One region of the Promicromonospora xylanilytica genome, then DNA from elsewhere that is predicted to be linked to it. Evidence: predicted binding sites of a transcription regulator. Region 1 holds the regulator's gene; the other holds the start of a gene.

What was found. The regulator HrcA, encoded in region 1, represses chaperone genes, less so after heat shock. The targets are predictions, from matches to a motif close to TTNGCACTCGNNNNNNNCGAGTGCNAA.
Region 2: the regulator HrcA is predicted to act here: its motif matches at 7,325-7,351, upstream of groES (co-chaperone GroES).

Annotation. Positions count from the first base shown of each region.
Region 1 is NZ_BAAGRP010000004.1:184,228-195,138, reverse strand. Features, by position in the region: gene hemW (radical SAM family heme chaperone HemW) at 1-852, shown strand, start outside; gene ACYVK7_RS05835 (hypothetical protein) at 982-1,926, shown strand; gene ACYVK7_RS05830 (hypothetical protein) at 2,019-2,867, shown strand; gene ACYVK7_RS05825 (DUF4870 domain-containing protein) at 2,958-3,494, opposite strand; gene ACYVK7_RS05820 (DUF3097 domain-containing protein) at 3,519-4,385, opposite strand; gene ACYVK7_RS05815 (ATP-binding protein) at 4,467-7,355, opposite strand; gene ACYVK7_RS05810 (hypothetical protein) at 7,478-7,657, opposite strand; gene hrcA (heat-inducible transcriptional repressor HrcA) at 8,008-9,027, shown strand; gene dnaJ (molecular chaperone DnaJ) at 9,068-10,189, shown strand; gene ACYVK7_RS05795 (16S rRNA (uracil(1498)-N(3))-methyltransferase) at 10,200-10,911, shown strand, end outside.
Region 2 is NZ_BAAGRP010000075.1:286,717-297,627, forward strand. Features, by position in the region: gene ACYVK7_RS25385 (succinic semialdehyde dehydrogenase) at 1-721, opposite strand, end outside; gene ACYVK7_RS25390 (GNAT family acetyltransferase) at 839-1,312, opposite strand; gene ACYVK7_RS25395 (GuaB3 family IMP dehydrogenase-related protein) at 1,309-2,433, opposite strand; gene ACYVK7_RS25400 (exonuclease domain-containing protein) at 2,605-3,327, shown strand; gene guaB (IMP dehydrogenase) at 3,407-4,921, opposite strand; gene ACYVK7_RS25410 (MerR family transcriptional regulator) at 4,989-6,218, opposite strand; gene ACYVK7_RS25415 (WhiB family transcriptional regulator) at 6,408-6,695, shown strand; gene groES (co-chaperone GroES) at 6,848-7,144, opposite strand; gene ACYVK7_RS25425 (class I SAM-dependent methyltransferase) at 7,478-8,746, shown strand; gene ACYVK7_RS25430 (glutamate--cysteine ligase) at 8,743-9,918, shown strand; gene ACYVK7_RS25435 (malonic semialdehyde reductase) at 9,930-10,544, opposite strand; gene tsaD (tRNA (adenosine(37)-N6)-threonylcarbamoyltransferase complex transferase subunit TsaD) at 10,654-10,911, shown strand, end outside.

The sequences.
Region 1 (10,911 bases):
CGCGTCTCCTTCGGCATGCAGTCGGCGGTGCCGCACGTGCTGGCGACCCTCGAGCGCACGCATGACCCGCTGCGCATCCCCGACGTGGTCCGGTGGGCGCGCGACGCCGGGCTGGACGTGTCCCTCGACCTCATCTACGGCACCCCCGGCGAGTCCCTCGACGACTGGCGCACCAGCGTCGAGACGGCCCTGGCCACCGGCGTCGACCACGTGTCCGCGTACGCGCTGGTGGTGGAGCCCGGCACCAAGATGGCCGCCCAGGTGCGCCGCGGCGAGGTGACGCTGCCGGAGGAGGACGACCAGGCCGCCAAGTACGAGCTCGCCGACGACCTGCTCACGGCGGCGGGCCTGCGCTGGTACGAGGTGTCGAACTGGGCGCGTGCCGGGCACGAGTGCCGGCACAACATCGGGTACTGGCGCGGCGACGACTGGTGGGGCGTCGGCCCGGGCGCGCACAGCTACGTGTCGGCCCCAGGTTCTGCGACGGTGGCAGCGACAGCGACCGACCCGGCCGGTGCGGAGGCGCACGCCGGCGTCCGGTGGTGGAACGTCAAGCACCCTCGTGCCTACGCCACGCGGCTGGAGGCCGGGCAGAGCCCCGGCGCCGGGCGCGAGCTGCTCACCGCACAGGAGGCGCACCTCGAGCGCGTCATGCTCGGGGTGCGGCTGCGCGAGGGCCTCGACCTGGAGGTCCTGTCGGCGGCGGGCCGCACGGCCGTGGCCGGCCTCGTGGCGCGCGGGCTGCTGGACGGCAGAGCGGCGGTCGGAGCCGGGGGAGTGCCCGCCCGTGCGGTGCTCACCCGCCGTGGCCGTCTGCTGGCCGACACGGTGGTGCGCGACCTGACCGTGTGACGGCAAGGACCGCAAGTTTTCGCAGAAGTCCCGAATAGTTTGTTTGCGTGGTGGGCGAAAACGTCGATATCTTGTGGCGATTCACACCGTTACGAGGCGGCATCAGCACGCCTGGCGAGGGGCACGCGCATGAGCAACACCTACGGCGGCTGGAACCCGGAGGACGGGCAGGACCCGCCGCCGAGGGCACCGCGGCCCAGGGAGCCCCAGCCGTTCGACCCGTACGGACCACGGGACCCCTACGGGCGCCCCGCCAACCCGTACGGCCGGCCGGACTACCAGCCGCAGCAGCAACCGGCGCCCACCTACCCGCAGCAGTACGCGGCTCCGCCCGTACGGCCGGAGCTCCCGCGGTACTCGGCCGTCCCCACGGCCGAGCACCGGCCGGAGGCCGCCGGACCGCCCACGGTGGGCGGCGCGTGGCGGTGGGGCTGGAGCGCCTTCGGCGCGAGCTGGGGCCGCTGGGTGCTGATGAGCCTGCTGCTCGGCCTCGCGCAGCTCGCCGTCGTCCTGGCGTTCAGCCCGTCCACCGTCGACGGCTTCATGAACGCGGCCGACCCGGCAGCGGTCGATGCCGCGCAGGCCGCCGGCCAGACCCTGACGGCCAAGGCGCTCGCGGCGGCCGGCACGGCCGTCTGCTTCCTGCTGCAGGCGCTCCTGTACTCCGCGGCGCTGGTGGCGACGCGGACCCGCACCGTCCGCTTCCGTGACTTCTTCGCGCTGCGTGGCTTCGGCGGGCTCCTGGCGTACGCCGTGCTCACCGGGCTGCTCGGGTTCGCCAGCATCAGCGTGCCGGTGTTCGGCTGGGTGGTGCAGGTCGTCGTCACGCTGCTCCTGCTGCCCGTGCCCTTCCTGCTCCTCGGTGGCGTGGGCTTCGGCCGCGCCGTCGTCCGTGGCGCCGGGCTGGTGGTCACCCACCTCGGGTCCGCGCTCGCGGTCTTCGGCATCTTCACGGGGCTGGCCCTCGCCTCCGCGATCACGTGCGGCCTCGGCCTCGTCGTCGTCGCACCCGCGATGCTGCTGGTGGGGGCATATCTGGTGCAGCGCTGGACGGGGGAGCCGGTCCACGGCTGACCGCCGGGTAACAACTCGGCAATTGCGCATGCGCGGATGCGGAGAAGAGGTGAAGGTGGCTTCGGATCATTGACCAGCCAAGGGGACTTCACATGAGCGAGAACACACCGCGGGGCCCGTACGGGCCGAGCTCCGACGGGCCCACGCCGCCGTCGGGCGGGGCCACACCGCCTGGCGCGAGCGGCCCCGTGCAGCCGCCGGCCTACGGTGGCGGGGCCCAGCCGCCGGCCTACGGCGGGCCCGACGTGCCGTACGGCACGCAGTCGTCCAGCCCCTTCCGGGTCGGTGAGGCGCTGAGCTTCGGGTGGAGCCGGTTCAAGGGGAACTGGCTGTTCTGGGTGCTGTTCGTGCTGCTGACGTTCGCCGTCAGCGCCATCTTCAACTCCGGGTCGGTCGGCGACATCCAGGAGCAGATCAACGCGTCGTCCGACCCCGAGGCCATGCAGGAGCTGGCGGCCTCCGCGTCGGGTGCGAGCTCCCTGCTCCAGCTGATCGGCTCGCTGCTGGTCGCGATCCTGCAGGCCCTCGGGGTCAACGCAGCGCTGCGCGAGGTATCGGGCGAGAAGGCGACCTGGGGAACGCTCTTCAAGATCAACAGCTACGGCATGGTCATCCTCGCCGCGCTGCTGCTGATGGTGGCCAGCTTCGTGGGCGTCCTGCTGTGCGGGATCGGGCTCATCGCGGTGGCGATCTTCGCCGCGTTCACGTACCACAACGTGGTCGACAAGGGCATGAACGCCTGGGCCGCCTTCACGTCGTCGTTCTCCCTGGTGGGCAAGAACTTCGGTGCCGTGTTCCTGCTGGAGCTCGCGCTCTTCGGCATCAACATCGCCGGTGCCCTCCTGTGCGGGCTCGGCCTGTTCGTCACGGTCCCGCTGTCGCTGCTCGCGATGGCCTACGCGTTCCGCCGGCTCACGGGCGGTCCGGTAGCGGCGGTCTGACGACGCCGGGTACGTGACAGGGCACCTGCCGCCGGTCGGGACCGGCGGCAGGTGCCCTGTCACGTCTTGCCCTGCTCGAGGACGCGGACGCTACTTGATGATGCGGATGTTCACCGGGTAGCGGTAGGGCGCGCCCTTGCCGTTCTCCACGGCGGCGAGGATCTGGAACACCAGGGCCGCGACGAGCACGAGGTACAGGATCGATCCGAACCCGAACGTGACGGCGGTGATGATCGCGAGGGCCGCGTGCGCGATGACGAGGGTGATGCTGAAGTTCAGCGCCTCCTTGGCCTCCTGCTCCACGAACCGGCTGCGGTCCTTGAACACCAGCCAGATCACCAGCGGCGGGATGAACGAGAACAGGATGGGGCCGAGCTGGCCGATGACCGACCACAGGCGCTCGTCCGACGGTGTGAGCGGCTGGGGCTGGTACGGGGCGCCGGGCGCGTAGCCGGCGCCGTACACGGGGCCGGTCCGGCCCTGGCCGGGCTCGGACTGGCCCGGGTGCGGCTGCTCGGCCGGCTGGCTGCCGTAGGGCGGCTGGTCCTGGTACGGCGACTGCGCTGGCTGCTGCGGCGGCGGGCCGGGCTGCTGAGGCGACTGCGGTTGCTGCGGGTTCTCGGACATGGCCCTAACGGTAGAGGCTGTGCCTCACGACGTGGTCACGAAATCGATAAGTTCCTCCACCCGCCCGAGCAGCGCCGGGTCGAGGTCGCGGAAGTCCCGCACGGTACCGAGGATGCGCTGCCAGCCGCGCGCGACGTCGGCCTGCGTCTGCGCAGGCCAGCCCAGAGAGCGCAGGATGCCGAGCTTCCACTCGGTGCCCCGGTCGATCACCGGCCAGCGGTCCAGCCCGAGGCGCTCGGCCCGCACGGCCTGCCACACGTCGACGTACGGGTGGCCCAGCACGAGGACGGTGCCCTGCGGCACGTGGCGCAGGGCGTCGTCGGTCAGCCGCTGCTCCTTCGATCCGGGTACCAGGTGGTCCACCAGCACGCCCACGCGCCGCTCGGCGTCCGGCCCGAACTCGGCGAGGCGTTCCGCGAGGTGGTCCACCCCGTCGAGCATCTCGACGACGACGCCCTCGATGCGCAGGTCGTCGCCCCAGACCTTCTCGACGAGCTCGGCGTCGTGCTTGCCCTCCACCCAGATGCGGCTGCCGCGCGCCACGCGCGCCTTCGCTCCGTGCACCGCGACGGAGCCGGACGCCGTGCGCGCGGGCTGTGCGGGAGCGCGGTTCAGGACGGGTGCGGTGAGCACCACCGGCTTGCCCTCGACCCAGAAGCCGGGGCCGAGGGGGAACGTGCGGGTGCGGCCGCGGCGGTCCTCCAGGACCACCACGTGCATGCCGCCCGACTTCTCGACCCGCACGACCGCGCCGACCCAGCCGGTCTCGACCTCCTCGACCACGAGCCCCGGCTCGGCGGCCATGGGCTGCGACGTCGGCCGGCTCCGGCCTCGCTGCGCACCAGGAAAAGCGGGGGACAGCACGTCGGGCCCATACCGTTCGTCGAACACCCGCTGACCCTAGATCGACCGACCCGCCGAGTGCTGGATCTTCGCCCTTCCGGAGTGTCATCCGGGGCGAATGTCCAGCACTCAACGAGCGGCGAGGAGGGCGGCCTCCGTGCGGGTCGACACGCTCAGCTTGCGCAGGATCGCCGAGACGTGCACCGAGGCGGTCTTGGCGGAGATGAACAGCCGCTCGGCGATCTGCCCGTTGGTCAGCCCCTCCGCCACGAGCGCGAGCACCTGCTGCTCACGCGGGGTGAGGGCGGCGAGCCCGTCGTCCGACGGCGAGGTCGCGGCAGGGCCGGTCTGCCCCGCACCGCCGGGCTCCGCGGGACGCCCGGCCAGGCCCGCCCGGTCCAGCAGACCCTGCGCCTGGTCGACCAGCAAGCCGGCCCCGATCTTCTCCGCCTCCTCGACGGCGGCGGCCAGCGCGGCCCGGGCTCCGGGCCGGTCGCCCGCGTCCAGCAGCCGTTCGCCGTCCCGCAGCAGCGCGTAGGGCACCAGGTACGCAGGTCCGGGCAGGCCGAGGACGGCGGCCCAGGGGCCGGTGCCGAGCTCGGCCTCGAAGACGGCCGCCCACGCCGGGTACGTCCGCCATCCGGAGCACTCGGCCAGCGCGGCCCGGTACGGCGCGTCGTCGACCTCCTGGCCCGCCGCCCGGAGGTCCGCGATCGCCCGCGCCACCACAGTCAGCGGCTCCAGGTCGTAGGCCGGGATGCGTGGCACGTCGGGATCCATGGCGCCCGACGCGAGCCGCAGCGCCTCGGCCGGGTCGTCGCGCAGGAGCGCGAGCTGGGCGCGCGTGACCGCGACGTGGGACCTGATCTGCAGCTCCAGGCGACCGAACCGCTCCCAGGTGGCCGCCTTGCGGCGCGCCTCCGCCTGCGCCCACGCGACCTGACCGCGCCACATCGCCAGCCACGTCCGCCGCTCGCCGAGGTACACCGCGTACACGCTCGTGTGGATCATCGGCACCTTGCGCTCGTACCACCGGGCGGCCTCCGCCCAGTCACCACGCCCGATCATGGCCTCGACGATGTTGCCCTCCAGCATCGACCGCGAGCCCTCGGAGGCCCCGTGCTTCCGGGCCGCCACGACCCCCTCCGCGGCGATGTCCGCGGCCTCGTCCCAGCGGCCCTCCGTGAGCCGGGTGTCGGAGCCGTTGATGTAGTAGCGGCTCAGGCCCTGCCAGGTGTCGCCGGCGATCTCGCGGCCGCGGTCGATCTCGGCCAGCCCGTCGCGGTCGCCGAGCTGGAACCGGCTCACCCCGCGCAGGTTGAGCGCCACCGAGGCGAGCTCGACGCTGCCCACAGCGGTCGCGGCGTCGTACGCCGCCGTGGCGGCCGCGATCGCCTCGGCGCACCGCCCGGCGAGCATGGCGTGCCGGGCCCGGAGGATCAGCACCTGCGCCCGCACCGTGTCGTCCAGACCCGGCGGGACCAGCGTGAGCGCCCTGTCGATGGCCGCCGGCCCCTCGTCCGAACCGGCGTGCCCGGCGATGAGCGCGATGTCGGCCAGGACGGCGGCCTGGCCGACGGGGTCGTCGTCCGGCCACTCCGCCAGGGCCTCGTGCGCGACGGCCAGGGCGCGGTCGACCCTGGTCGAACCGCGCAGCGACTCGGCCACGGCACGCAGCAGCTCGTGGTGCGACACACCGGCGACCCGCTCGGCGTCCGGCACCTGCTCCCACAGCTCCAGCGCGCGTTCGCCCAGGGCCACGGCGGCGGACGTCGCGGCGGCGGTCGCCGCCTCGTGCGCGACGACGGCGGTGGCGAGCGCCCGGTCCAGGACGCCGGCGCGCCACCAGTGGTCGGCGATGCGGGACAGCTTCGCGACGGACCGGGCGCGGGTGGTCAGCGCGCGCTCGAGGGCACGGGCGTACGCGGCGTGCAGGCGCCTGCGCTCGCCGGGCAGCAGCTCCGCGTAGACGGCTTCCTGGACCAGGGCGTGCCGGAACGCGTACCCGACGTCCGTGGCCACCAGCACGTGGGCGTCGATCGCCTCGCGCGCCCGTTCCTCCGGCTGCGGCCCGACGCCGGGGTGCGTCCCCGGCCCGGAACCGGCCGGTGGGCGCTGGTCGGCCAGGACGTCGTCGAGCACGTCGTGCCACACCCGCGAACCGGCGGCCGACACGACGCGGCACAGGGCCTGTGCCTCGCGGCCGAGGCTCCAGTAGCGCAGCAGCAGGATGTCCCGCAGGGAGTCGGGCAGGTCCGTGCCGAGGAAGCCCACCAGCTCCTCCACGTAGAAGGGGACGCCCTCGCTGCGCTCGGCCAGGTCGGCGAGGTCGTCGTCCGGCTCGTCACCCGTGCCGGTGAGCAGGTCGCGTGCCATCTCGCGCACCTCGTCCTGGCCCAGGCGGCGCAGGTCGAGCCGGGTGGCGAGCCTGGCACGGTCGAGCTCCGTCATGACGGTGCGCAGCGGGTGGGCGCGGCCGACGTCGTCTCTGCGGTAGGTGAGGAGGAGCAGCAGGCCGGGGGGCGCGGCGCGGGCCAGGCGCACGACCAGTGCGCGGGTGACGTCGTCGGACCAGTGCAGGTCCTCGACGACGGCGACGACGGGGCGGCCGGCAGAGGTCCGGGCGAGCAGGTCGGCGAGCACCTCGGGCAGGCGGTCCGCGCCGGCGTCGGTACTCGGGACGACGAGCTGTGGTGCGACCGCGGAGAGCGCCCCGGCCGCGGGGCCTGCCGCCTCGACGGTGGCCTCCGGTCCGAGGGTCGCGACGATCCCGGCGAGCAGGCCGCCCGGGGCGGCGTGGGGGACCGGGCCGGAGCCGGAGTCGGAGCACTGCCCGGACAGGACGAGGAAGCCGTCGGCGTCGGACGTCACCTCGTCGACGAGCCGGGTCTTGCCGATGCCCGCCTCGCCCGCGACCACGACGGTGCGGCCGGCGCCCGCGCGGACCGCTTCGAGGGCCTGCCGTAGTGTCTCGAGCTCGCTGGTGCGCCCGACCAGGCGCGCACGGATGACCGGCATGGGCTCATCGTCCCATGCCGGTCCTGTCGTCGGTCCGCTGCTCATCGTCGCTGGTCATGGTCATGGTCATGGTCGCTGGTCACGGTCGCTGGTCACGGTCGTCCCGCACGAGGGCGGTGGCGTCAGGCGACGCGCGGACGGACCGGTTCGGCGTCCGTGGCCCGGCGCGTCCGGTCGCCGGCGCGCCGTGCGGCCGCCTCCCGGCGGGCGGCGAGCTCACGGGCCACCCGCGACTGCTCCGCCCGGCGGTCGATCTCCTGCTCGTTCCTGCGGTACTCGGCGTAGTCGGTGAAGCCGAACATGGTGTGCCTCCTGGTCGAAGCCGGTCCCTCGCCGGCAGTGATTCCAGGTTCGTCGCTGAGGTAGCCCGTCCGGATCGGGCGGTCGCCGCATCTTTCGGTGCGGGTTCGGGGGGGCGGTGCCCGCCCGTCTAAGTCATCGACCTATACGCCCCGCGCGAACGGGCCAAGGCGCAGGTCAGGCCGGGCGTACCGCGCCTAAGATCCCTGCCTGACGGTCCACTGGCGGGACGGGGACTTGGCCCCTGGCGTGTGCCGCGTAGGATTGGCACTCGGTCGGCGAGAGTGCTGGAGAGCGGGCCGGAACCCGGGTGCAGGTCCCGGACGTTCTACCTGGGACGGAGGTGAGCGCGGTGAGCGAGGAACGCAGGCTCGATGTCTTGCGAGCGATCGTGGAGGACTATGTCCGGACACGGGAGCCCGTCGGATCCCGCATACTCACCGAGCGGCACCGGCTCGGCGTCTCTCCGGCCACCGTGCGCAACGACATGGCGGCGCTCGAGGAGGCCGGGCTCATCGCCCAGCCGCACACCTCGGCCGGCCGCATCCCCACGGACAAGGGCTACCGCCTGTTCGTGGACCAGCTCGCCGAGGTGCGGCCGCTGACCGTGCCGCAGAAGCGTGCCATCGAGACGTTCCTCTCCGAGGCGGTCGACCTGGACGACGTCGTGGCACGTGCCGGGCGGCTCATCGCCCAGCTGACCGGCCAGGTCGCCGTGGTGCAGTACCCGTCGCTGCGCCGTTCGGGGCTGCGACACCTGGAGCTGGTGCCCACGGCGGAGGGTCGGCTGCTCGTCGTCGTCATCACGGACACGGGTCGGGTGGAGCAGCGCTTCCTCGACGTGCCCGTCGGCATGGACGACGGGACGCTCGGCGAGCTGCGCGCGCGGTTCAACGCGGCCGCCGCCGGCCACCGCCTGACGGAGATCGGCAACGCCTTCGCGCGGGTCACCGAGGCGATGCCGGACGAGCACCGGGCGCTGGCCACGGCCGTGGCAGAGGTCGTGACGGCCGCGCTCGGCGAGGAGAGCGAGGAACGCATAGTGCTGACCGGTCAGGCCAACCTGGCCCGGTCCAGCATGCGGTTCGAGCAGGGCCTGCGGCCCGTGCTCGAGGCGCTCGAGGAGCAGGTGGTCCTGCTCGGTCTCCTCACCGACATGACCGACGACGCCGGGGTGGCCGTGAGCATCGGCCACGAGAACCGGCTGGCCGGCCTGACGGAGACCTCCGTGGTCACGTCCGGCTACGGCTCGTCCGACGGCGACACCGTGGCGATCCTGAGCTCGATCGGCCCCACCCGGATGGACTATCCGGGCACCATCGCCGCGGTGCGCGCCGTCGCGCGCTACCTGTCGCGAGTACTGCCCAGCTGACACCCCCACTTTCCACAAACCTCCTCACAAAGAGAGACCTGTGACCGACTACTACGAGATTCTCGGTGTTCCGCGCGACGCCTCGCCCGAGCAGATCAAGAAGGCATACCGCAAGCTGGCCCGCGAGCTGCACCCCGACGTGGCAGGTGACGTGGGTGAGGACCGGTTCAAAGACGTGGCGCGCGCCTACGAGGTGCTGTCCAACCCGGACAAGCGCCAGCAGTACGACATGGGCGTGGACCCCACGTCGCCGGGTGGCGGCGCGGGCGGCGGCTTCGGCGCCGGGTTCGGCTTCCAGGACATCTTCGAGACGTTCTTCGGCGGCGGTCAGCCCGCCGGGCCGGTGCCCCGCGCCCGGCGCGGCAACGACGCGCTGGTGCGCCTCGACCTCGAGCTCGCCGAGGCCGTCTTCGGCGCCAAGCGCGAGATCCAGGTGGACACGGCGGTGGCGTGCAACACCTGTGGTGGCGACGGCGCGCGGCCGGGCACCTCCGCGCGGACCTGCGACGTCTGCCACGGCCGTGGCTCCGTGCAGCGCGTGGCCCGTTCGTTCCTCGGCCAGGTCATGACGAACCAGCCGTGCTCCGCCTGCGGCGGTTTCGGCACCGTGATCCCTGAGCCGTGCACGGACTGCTCCGGCGAGGGGCGCGTGCGTTCGCGCCGCACCGTCTCGGTGAACGTGCCAGCGGGCGTCGACACCGGCACACGCATCAAGCTCTCCGCGCAGGGCGAGGTGGGCCCGGGCGGCGGCCCCGCCGGCGACCTGTACGTCGAGATCCGCGAGCGCGCGCACGACACGTTCGTGCGCCGTGGCGACGAGCTGCACTGCACTCTCCAGGTGCCGATGACGGCGGCGGCGCTCGGCACCGTGCTCGAGCTCGACACGCTGGACGGCCTCCAGGAGATCGACCTGCGCCCCGGCACACAGCCCGGCCAGGTCATGACGATCAAAGGGCTCGGCGTGGGGCACCTCCACTCGACCGGGCGTGGTGACCTCAACGTGCACATCGAGGTCCAGGTACCCACGGCCCTCGACGAGGAGCAGACGGCGCTCCTGCAGCAGCTCGCGGTCCTGCGCGGCGAGGAGCGGCCCGAGTCGCGGCTCGCGTCGGTCCACGGTGGCGTGTTCTCGCGCCTGCGCGACAAGCTGAGCGGGCGCTGACCGCCCACCCATGAGCGCGCCAGTCTTTCTCGCGGAGGCGTCGACCGCCCATCCGCTGTCGGAGTACGCCCCTGGTTCCGTCTATGTGCTCGACGGCGCCGAGGGCCGGCACGCCGGTGTGGTCCAGCGGCGTGGCCCGGGCGAACGGATCGACGTGGTCGACGGCGCCGGGGTGCGCCTGCGGACCGTCGTCGAGTCGGTGAACGGTGCCGAGGTGCACCTGCGGGTCGAGCAGATCGACGTCGAGCCGGTGCCCGCCGTCGTCGTGACGCTCGTGCAGGCCCTCGCCAAGGGCGACCGGGACGAGATGGCCATCGAGGCCGCTACCGAGGTCGGCACGGACGCGATCATCCCGTGGCAGGCGGAACGCTCCGTCGTGGTGTGGCGCGGGGACCGGGCAGCGAAGTCGCGGGCGCGCTGGGTCAGCACCGTGCGGGCCGCTACCAAGCAGGCCCGCCGGTGCCGCATCCCCGACGTCGAGGTGCCGCTGAGCACCAAGCAGCTCGCGGCCCGGACGCGTGACGTCGTCGCGGCGGGCGGCACGGTGGCGGTGCTGCACGAGGAGGCGACCTCGGCCCTCGCGGCCGTGCCGCTGCCCGACGCCGGCGAGGTGCTCGTCGTCGTCGGACCGGAGGGCGGGATCTCCGAGGGTGAGGTCGCGGTGCTGACCGAGGCGGGCGCGGTCACCGCGCGGCTGGGCCCGCACGTCCTGCGCACGTCCA
Region 2 (10,911 bases), on a different contig from region 1:
CGGCCTCCGGCCCGCCGGCGACCACCTGGAACAGGCCGGCGGGCAGGCCCGCGTCGTCCAGGGCCTCGGCGGCCCAGAGCGCGGTGAGGGTGGTCTGAGGGTCGGGCTTGAGCACCACCGCGTTGCCGGCCAGCAGCGCGGGCAGCGCCTCGGAGAGCGCGAGCACCAGCGGGTAGTTCCACGGCGAGATCGCTCCCACCACGCCGACCGGCCTGCGATGCACCTGCACGCCCGCGAGCAGCGGGACCATGCCGAGCGCCCGGCGGGACGAGAGGTAGCGCTCGCCGCGCACGGCGTAGTGCCGGGCGACCTGCGCGATGTCCGCGATCTCCTCGAAGGCCGCGCGGCGCGACTTGCCGGTCTCGAGCTGGATCAGGTCGAGCGCCTCGGACTGCCGCTCCAGGACGATCCGGCCGAGCCGCTGCAGGACTCCGGCCCGGTCCCGTACCGGCAGGCGCGCCCAACTTCGCTGCGCCACTCGGGCCCGGACGACGCACGCGGCGACGTCCTCACCGGAAGATACCGGGAACGTCACGAGCGGAGCGCCCGTGAAGGGGCACATGGACCTGTGCGTACCCGATCCCTCGGAGGTCGCGATCCGAGCCACGAGCGGGGCCATCACCCCTGGCTCAAGGACAAAGGTCCCCTGCGGGTGCTCCGGGTCGAGCACGCCGCCGACCGCACCACTAGCCGCTGCGTCGGCTGCTGCGTCGTCGATCATGGCGGCCACCCTACGCGCAAAACCCTGCACCACGTATTGATAGATGTGTGAAACTAACTTTCATGCCGGGTTGGTCAGCGAGCCCGTCGCGGCACGCTCACCTCGCCCGACGCGCCCTCAGTCGGCGTCGATCCAGCGCCCCAGAACCGTGCACTCCTGATCGGTGTAACCCATCCGGCCGTAGAAGCCGCGCGCGTCCTCGTTGGTGGTCCGCACCATGAGCTGGATCTTGCGCGCACCGCGGGCGACGAGCCACGCCTCGGCGGCGACCACTGCCGCCCGGCCGAGGCCCGTGCTCCGCAGCTCCGGCGCGACCGCCACGTAGTAGAGCCAACCGCGATGCCCGTCGTGGCCGGCCATCGCGGTGGCGGCCACCCGGCCGTCGGCCCGCGCGACCAGGACCGTCGAGCCGTCGCCCGCGCGAGCGTCGGCGATATCGACGTAGGGGTCGTTCCAGGGGCGGGTCAGCTCGCAGGTCTTCCACAGCTCGACGACCTGCTCGACGTCGGCGTCGGCGATCTCCACGAACTCGCCGTCCGCGGCGGGCGCCGCGGCGAGGACCGGGGCGAGCGGCTCGGGCAGCTCGCTCATCGCGGCTGGTACGGGGACACGACGACCTCGACCCGCTGGAACTCCTTGAGGTCGGAGTAGCCGGTGGTCGCCATGGCGCGCCGCAGCGCGCCCACGAGGTTCAGGGTGCCGTCGGCCTGCTTGCCCGGGCCGAAGAGGATCTCCTCGAGGGTGCCGACCGTGCCCACCTCGACCCGCTCGCCGCGGGGCAGCTGCGGGTGGTGGGCCTCCGGCCCCCAGTGGAAGCCCTGGCCCGGCGCCTCGGCCGCGCGCGCGAGTGCCGCGCCGAGCATCACGGCGTCCGCGCCGCAGGCCACGGCCTTGACGATGTCGCCGGAGTGGCCCACGCCGCCGTCGGCGATGACGTGCACGTAGCGGCCGCCGGACTCGTCCAGGTAGTCCCGTCGGGCGGCCGCGACGTCGGCCATCGAGGTGGCCATGGGGGCGTGGATGCCCAGGCTGACGCGGGTGGTGTGGGCGGCGCCGCCGCCGAACCCGACCAGCACACCCGCGGCGCCCGTGCGCATCAGGTGCAGCGCGGCGGTGTAGGTGGAGGCCCCGCCGACGACGACCGGCACGTCCAGCTCGTAGATGAACCGCTTGAGGTTGAGCGGCTCGGCGTTGCCCGACACGTGCTCCGCCGAGACCGTGGTGCCGCGGATGATGAACAGGTCGACGCCCGCGTCGACCACGGTCTTGTAGAACTCCTGCGTGCGCTGCGGGGTGAGCGCACCGGCGACCGTGACGCCGGCGGCCCGGATCTCCTTGAGACGCTGCGTGATGAGCTCCGGCTTGATGGGCTCCGAGTAGATCGCCTGCATGCGGCGCGTCGCCTCGTCGCCGGGCAGCGCCGCGATCTCCTCCAGCAGCGGCTCGGGCGACTCGTAGCGCGTCCAGAGGCCCTCGAGGTCGAGCACGCCGAGACCACCGAACCGGCCGAGCGCCACCGCGCTGGCCGGGCTCATCACCGAGTCCATCGGGGCCGCGACGATCGGCAGGTCGAAGTGGTAGGCGTCGATCTGCCAACCCACCGAGACGTCCTTCGGGTCGCGCGTACGCCGGGACGGCACCACCGCGATGTCGTCGAAGGAATAGGCGCGCCGCCCGCGCTTGCCGCGTCCGATCTCGATCTCGTTGCTCACCCTGCCAAGCCTACCCATCGGACCTGGTGCGGCGCGCAGGTTCCCGTGATGTGCGGGGTGGGGCAGACCACAGTGTCGGTGACCGGTGGCAAGGTTCTCCCTGGACGCACCGGGCGGCCGTACCGAGCGAGGCGCATGGCCACAAAAACCCGGACGAGCAGGGAGGACACCATGAACGAGACCTGGATCGACGGGCCGCTGCTGGGCTTCGACACGGAGACGACGGGGGTGGACGTCGCGGGCGACCGCATCGTCACCGCGGCCCTGGTGCTGCGTACGCCAGGGGTGGGCACGGAGGTCCGCACCTGGCTGATGGACCCGGGGGTGGAGATCCCGGCGGAGGCGTCGGCGATCCACGGCATCTCGACGGAGCACGCACGCACTCACGGCGTCCCGCCGCTGGAGGCGCTCGAGGAGATCGCGGCCGACCTCGCCGGCCATCTGGCCGACGGCGTGCCCGTCGTCGCCTACAACGCGGCCTTCGACCTCTCCCTGCTCGACTCGGAGCTCCTGCGCCACGGGCTCAAGACCCTCCCGCAGCGCCTGGGCCACCCCGTGGAGCCGGTGGTGGACCCGCTCGTCATCGACCGCTGGCTGGACCGGTACCGCGTGGGCAAGCGCCGCCTCGGTGACCTGTCGCAGTGGTACGGAGTCACGTCCGACGGCGACCTGCACACCGCCGAGGTGGACGTCCTCGCCACCCTCGACGTGCTGGAGGCGCTGGCCCGCCGGTTCCCCCAGCTGGCGCGCATGCCCCTGGCCGACCTGCACCAGCAACAGATCGGTGCGCACCGCCAGTGGGCGGTGAGCTTCAACGAGTGGCGCCGCGAGCAGGGTCTGGACGGCCCTGGTGCGTCGGGGGTGTGGCCGGTGCACCGCACGGTGGGCGACTGACCTGTCCGACGCCCGGCAACGTGTCAGACCCACAGGTCACCCGAGTGATCTGTGGGTCTGACAGGTCGAGAACTGGGTATCAGAAGCCGCTGTAGTTCGGCGACTCGACCGTCATCTGCACGTCGTGCGGGTGGCTCTCCTTGAGCGACGCCGACGTGATGCGGATGAACTTGCCGTTAGCCTGCAGCTCCGGGACGGTCCGCGCGCCGGTGTAGAACATGGTCTGGTGCAGTCCGCCGATGAGCTGGTGAGCCACGGTGGCCAGCGGCCCCTTGTAGGCGACCTGACCCTCGATGCCCTCGGGCACGATCTTGTCGTCGCTCGTGACCTCGGCCTGGAAGTACCGGTCCTTGGAGTAGGACTTCTTCCCACGCGAGGACATGGCGCCCATCGAGCCCATGCCGCGGTAGGTCTTGAACTGCTTGCCGTTCACGAGCACGAGGTCGCCCGGCGTCTCCTCGCAGCCCGCGAAGAGCGAGCCCAGCATCACGCTGTCGGCACCGGCCACGATGGCCTTGCCGATCTCACCGGAGTGCTTGAGGCCGCCGTCGGCGATGACCGGCACGCCGGCCGGCTTGCAGGCGAGCGAGGCCTCGTAGACGGCGGTGATCTGCGGTACGCCGACACCGGTCACGACACGGGTGGTGCAGATCGAGCCCGGTCCGACGCCGACCTTCACGGCGTCGGCGCCCGCGTCGACGAACGCCTGCGCACCCTGACGGGTGGCCACGTTCCCGCCGATCACCTGGACGTCCTTGGTGGCCGGGTCGGTCTTGAGCCGCTTGACCATGTCGATCAGCATGCGGACGTTGCCGTGCGCGGTGTCGGCGACGAGCACGTCCACCCCGGCCTCGATCAGCTCGGTGGCCCGCTGCCACGCGTCACCGAAGTAGCCGATCGCGGCACCGACCATGAGTCGGCCCTGGCTGTCCTTGGACGAGTCGGGGAACTGCTCGGACTTCACGAAGTCCTTGACGGTGATGAGCCCGGTGATGCGGCCGTCGGGGTCGATCAGCGGCAGGCGCTCCAGCTTGTGCTTGCGCAGCAGCAGCGTCGCGTCGTCCCGCGATATGGTCGACGGCCCCGTGATCAGGGGCTGTGGCGTCATGACCTCGTCCACCTTGGTGGTGGCCCACTCGGCGACGGGCGTGAAGCGCAGGTCGCGGTTGGTCACCATGCCGATGAGCTTGTTGCCGGCGTCGACCACGGGGAAACCCGAGATCCGGAACTGGCCCGCGAGGGTGTCGAGCTCCTCGAGCGTGGCGTCCGGGCCGATCGTGACGGGGTTGGTGATGATGCCGGTCTGGGTCCGCTTCACGAGGTCGACCTGGTAGGCCTGGTCCTCGATCGAGAGGTTGCGGTGCAGCACACCGAGGCCACCCTGGCGGGCCATGGCGATGGCCATGGCCGACTCGGTGACCGTGTCCATGGCCGCTGACAGCAGCGGGATCTTGAGCGAGATCTCGCGCGTCAGGCGAGACGTCGTGTCGATGTCCGACGGCGCCAGGTCGGAGTAACCCGGCTGCAGCAGGACGTCGTCATAGGTGAGCCCGAGAAACCCGAACGGGTCCGCCGGCGAGGTCTGGTCCGTCATGCAGCAAGTCTACGACCCGAGCGGCCACGCATCCTGGCCAGGCGGACCGGCCCGCCCGAGGCGTGCGTCACCTCGCCTTGATGACGGCCAGCACCTCGTGCAGCAGCCCGGTGAACGAACGGACCCGCTGCACCGTGGGTCCGAACGGCAGGTCCGTCGCGGCGGCGTCCGCCCGCAGGCCCACGAAGATCGGCAGCTCCGGATAGCTCTCGTTCACCGCGTGCACGACGTCGAGGTCCGGCTTGGTCTGCGTGGTGGCCAGCACGACCGCCGTCGGGCGGACCATGGTGACCAGCTCGACCGAGCGGTGGGTGCTCGCCGGGCCGGTGACGATCCGCGCCATCGAGCCCTGCGCGGCGAGCGCCGCGGCGAGCGCGTGCGCGGACAGCGGCACCACCTCGTCGGGCGCGGCGAAGACCAGGACGATCTTGCGCATCCGGCTCGGGTGGTTGGCCGGCGGGCCGCCCGCCTCGACCATCATGCGCTCGAACTCCTCGGTGTAGTGGCGCAGCGCGCGCAGCGCGGCCGTCGCCAGCACCACCTCGGGCATCTCACCGGGGCCGGCGAGGACGGTGCGCTCCGACAGGCGCAGCCACGCCGGCTCCACCAGCTCGGTCCACCACGTGGCCGGGTCTCCCTCGGGACCGAGGGCGAGCAGGTTGTCGCAGGCGGTCCTGCTGTACGCGAGCGCCGCGTCGACCAGCGCGGAGACCCTGCCGGACGTCGGTGCCCGGGACGCCGTCGCCCGCGGGCCGGCCGGCGCGGGGGCGTCGCCGCCGGTCGCGCCGCCGGGCAGCGCCCGCAGGCGGGCTCGACCGCGTGGTTCCTCCCCCGGGTCGCCGTCCGACGACGCGGCGGTCCCGGGATCGCCGGACGTGCCGGCGGCTCCGCCATCGGTCGCGGCCGGTGCCTCGACGGTGCCGAGGAACGTCTCGGCGAACTCGGGTTCCTCGGCGTCCGGGTCGCCCTCGACCTGCACGGCGGGCAGCGCGGGAGCCGTCCGGCTGGCGACCTCGAGCTCGGCCTCCCCTGCCTCGACCGCGGCCCGCGCGGCGTCCACGGGTGCGACACCCTCGAGCGTCAGGCGGCGCATCACGAGGAGCCGTGCGACGTCGTCCGGCGTGTAGCGGCGGTGGGACCCGGCCGTGCGGCCCGATGGTCCGAGCCCGTACCGGCGGTCCCACGTGCGCAGGGTGGCTGGCGCGACCCCGAGGCGTCTGGCTACGGCAGCGACTGCCAGTCCGGGGCTGGATGTACGTGACCCGCCCGAGCTCTGGGCAGGCCGCGAAGAAGTCATGGACTCGATTCTGCCGACCTGGACCTCTCCGCGCCACTGCGAAACCCGGCGTGCCGCCGATCTCGGTGGAATCCAACTCAGAACGGAACAAAACCGGTCAGGCCTGACGCGCTTGCCTGACCCGATTCGACGCACAATCGGAGAAACTGCCCCTTGAACAACTTCTGCACAACTTGTAGGTTGTTCGGCATGACGGAGATCTCGAGGCTTCCCGGTCCGGTGATGGAACTGTGGGAATGGCAGTACCAGGGCTCGTGCCGCGACGCGGACGACACCCTGTTCTTCCACCCCGAGGGCGAGCGCGGGTCGACGCGCCGCAGGCGTGCGGAGGCGGCGAAGGCCATCTGCCGCTCCTGCCCCGTGATGATGCAGTGCCGCGAGCAGTCGCTCCGCGTCCGTGAGCCGTACGGCGTGTGGGGCGGGCTCAGCGAGGACGAGCGCTCGGCCATCCTGGCCGGCAAGTCCGTCTCCGCCTGAACAACTTCTTGGCCCGCCGGCTGGTCGCCCTCCGGTCCTGCAGCAGCGCCGCTGCACGCACCGTCGCCGGACGACCGATTCAGCCCGGGCAGACGAGAGCCCCGCACCGTCCGGTGCGGGGCTCTCGTTCTTCTAGCTGGCGTGGGCTGGGGTCAGCTCACGACCACGGCGAGGACGTCGCGAGCCGAGAGCACCAGGTACTCCTCACCCGCGTACTTGACCTCGGTGCCGCCGTACTTGGAGTAGATCACCTTGTCACCGACAGCGACGTCCAGCGGCACACGGTTGCCGTTGTCGTCGATGCGGCCCTGACCAACGGCCAGAACCTCGCCCTCCTGGGGCTTCTCCTTGGCGGTGTCCGGGATGACCAGGCCGGAAGCGGTCGTGGTCTCGGCTTCGAGAGCCTTGACGACGATCCGGTCCTCGAGCGGCTTGATGGGGACCGACACGTCGGACCTCCTCTTTCGTGAGCGGATCGAGAGATCAGCTGCGTGATGGACGTAAGTGGCTCGAACGTTCGACCGTCCGCCGTCGTCGCGGGTGCCGGCGGGCATGAACGTCTGGGTTCTCCTCCGCGGGCCCGTTGAACGGGGTCCCGTGGCGGTGAACACCCCAAATCTAGGTCGGCGCTAGCACTCGGTCAAGGCGAGTGCCAATCGGGTGGACCTGCTCACATCCCGCGGGGCCACCGCGCCGCCGCTACACCGAAAACTCGCCATCCCGACGAAAAGGTTGCGTCGAGCCGCTCGTCACCGCCAGGCCAAACGTGGAAAGATCTTCCCATGGATGCGGCGATTCTGAGCAAACTGCTCAGCCCCGACGGCTGGGCACTGCTAGGTGCTCTTCCGCCCTACGACGAGCGACACGCCATGAAGACCGTGACGACGCTGCGTGAGAACGGCGTAGCGCCGGACCTCGCGGCGGCCGTCGTGACCCAGTCCAGGCTGCGCGCCAAGGCGCGGACCAAGTTCGGCGACTTCGCCGACGGCATGCTGTTCACGGCGGACGGGCTGGAGCAGGCCACCCGGCTCCTGGTCGCGGCCCTGCACGCCCGGCGCTACCTCGACGCCGGCGTCACCGCGCTCGCCGACCTGACCTGCGGCATCGGCGCGGACTCGCTCGCCTTCGCCGGGACCGGCCTCCGCGTGGTCGCGACCGACCTCGACGAGTGCACCGCCGCCATCGCGCGGTGGAACCTGCGCCACTTCCCCGAGGCGGACGTGCGGCATGCCGACGGGCTCGCGCTCGACCTGCGCGCCGAGGGTGTCGAGGGTGTCTACGCCGACCCGGCACGCCGGGTGAGCGGCGGCTCGGGCGCACGGAGCCGCCGGGTGTTCGACCCCCGGGCCTACGAGCCGCCGCTCGACGCTGTCTGGGCCCTGCGCGAGACGGTGGCCGCGGTCGGCATCAAGGTCGGCCCGGGCATCCCGCACGAGGGGCTGCCCGACGACGCGGAGACCCAGTGGGTCTCCGTGGGCGGCGACGTGGTCGAGGCGGGGATCTGGTTCGGCCCGCTCGCGCTCGACGGCCCAGGCCGTTCAGCGCTCGTGCTGCGCACGTTCACCGACGACGACGGGAAGGACCACACCCTGAGCCGCACGGTACGGGGCTCCGACGTCGTACCGGACGTGGGCGAGGTGGGTCAGTACCTCTACGAACCCGACGGGGCGGTCATCCGTGCCGGCCTCGTCGGCCAGGCGGCGGCAGAGCTGGGCGGGCGGCTCGTCGACCCGACCATCGCCTACGTCACCACCGACAGCCCCGCCGAGCTGCCGCCGTCGCGCCCCACGGACTCCGTCGGCGCCCAGGCCCCGATCGCCACCGGCTACCGGGTGCTCGACACGATGCCGTTCGGCCTGAAGCGGCTCAAGTCCTACCTGCGGGCGCGAGACGTCGGCCGCATCACGATCAAGAAGCGAGGCACCGCCGTGGTGCCTGAACAACTTCGCAAGCAGCTCGTGCTCACCGGTACCGAGGAGGCGACGATCGTGCTCACACGCGTGGCAGGTAACCAACAGATACTGCTCGTCGAACCGCTGGGACCCGTATGAGCTCGCCGGCGCGGCTCGGTTTCGGCGCGTCCCCACGCTCCACCGTGGGCCTCGAGTGGGAGATCGGTCTGGTCGACTCCAGCACCGCCGACCTCTCCCAGGCCGGACCAGCCGTGCTCGAGGCCCTGGCGCACGACGTCGAGGAGCCTCGGCCCGGATCGTCGGGCTACGCCCCGCACGTGACCGGCGAGTTCATGAAGAACACGGTCGAGCTGGTCACCGGCGTGTGCCGCACCGTCGCGGGCGCGGGCGCGGACCTGAGCCACGCCCTCGACCGCGTCCGGACGGCGACCGACCGGCTCGGCCTCGACCTCATGGGGGGCGGGACGCATCCGTTCGCCCGGGCCGCCGACCAGGAGGTCGGCGACAAGGAGCGCTACAACCGCATCATGGAGCGCACGGGGATCTGGGGCGCCCAGCTGATCATCTGGGGGCTGCACGTCCACGTCGGCATCGAGCACCGCGACAAGGCGCTCCCGCTGATGCGCGCGATGCTGACCTACTTTCCGCACCTGCAGGCGCTGTCGGCCGGGTCGCCCTACTGGGCGGGCGAGCACACGGGCTACGCGTCCAACCGGTCGCTCCTGTTCCAGCAGATCCCCAGCTCCGGCCTGCCGGTCGCGTTCGAGACCTGGCAGGAGCTCGAGGCGTACGCGGGCGACATGGTCCACGTCGGCGCGGTCGAGGCCTTCAACGAGGTGCACTGGGACGTGCGGCCGTCGCCGACCTTCGGCACGCTGGAGGTGCGGGTGTGCGACGGTCCGACCAACCTGTCGGAGGCGCTCACCCTGGCCGCCGTCGTGCACTGCCTCGTCGAGCACCTGTCCACGCAGCTGGACCAGGGCCGTGCCCTGCCGGTGCTGCCGCCCTGGTTCGTCCAGGAGAACAAGTTCCGCTCGGCGCGCTACGGCCTCGACGCGACGGTGATCCTCGACGCCGAGGGGAACCAGGGGCCGGTCGTCGACGCCATCGCCAAGCTGCTGGTCGAGCTGGAACCCGTCGCGCACCGGCTCGGCTGCGCGGCGGAGCTCGCCGGGGTCCGGGACATCGTCCGCTCGGGGGCGTCCTACCGCCGGCAGCAGGCGGTCGCCGCGGCGCACGGTGGCGACCTGGTGCCGGTCGTCCGGGCGATGGTGGAGGAGATGCGCCAGGGCCACCCCCTGCCCGCGTGACCCGGCCGGGCTCAGATGGTGGTGGCGACGTCCGAGAACGACAGGCGCGGGGCGCGCGGGCGCGTCGTGTCCGCGCCCTCCGCCGCGCTCACGTTGACCACGAGGAAGCCCTTCCAGCAGTTCTCGCCGAAGAACTCGGCGTCGATGCCGTCGTAGGCCCCGTGCATCGGGCCGGCGGCCAGACCCGCGGCACGCAGGCCGACGAGCAGGTAGCCGGCCTGCAGCAGGGCGTTGGTACGTGCGGCGTCGGCGCGCGCTGCGTCGTCGCCCGCGAAGATCTCGCGTGCGCCCGGCATGTGCGGGACCAGCACGTCGAGGCGCTCGTGGAACTCGGGGTCGTAGGCGAGCACCAGGGTGACCGGCGCGTTCGCCACGCGTTCCTGGTTGCCCTCCGGCATGTTGGCCACGAGCCGCTGCCGCGCCTCCGGGGTACGGACGACCAGCACGCGCAGCGGGCTGACGTTCATCGCGGTGGGGCCCCACTTGATGAGGTCGTAGACGGCGGCGAGCTGTTCGTCGGTCACGTCCGACTCGGCGAACGTCGTCACGGTGCGCGCCGTGCGGAAGAGCCGGTCGGCGGTCACGTCGTCGATGGCGAGGCCGACGGCCTCGAGCGTCTCAGTCATGCCCCCTGCAACACGATCGCCCCCAGCGATCGTTCCAGATTCAACTATGAGACCTGCCACAGGCCGGCCCGCATCCGTCGTACCGTCCCGACCAACTAGGCTGGAGCCCATGGCAGAACCCCTGGTCCTCGGTATCGAGACCTCCTGCGACGAGACCGGAGTCGCACTGGTCCGCGGAAACGAGCTGCTGGTCGACGCGGTCGCCAGCTCGATGGAAGAGCACGCGCGCTACGGTGGGATCATCCCCGAGGTCGCCAGCCGTGCCCACCTCGAGGCGATGATCCCCACGATCCAGCGTGCGCTCGGCGAGGCCGACGTCGACCTGTCCGAGGTCGACGCCGTGGCCGTCACCGCGGGGCCCGGCCTC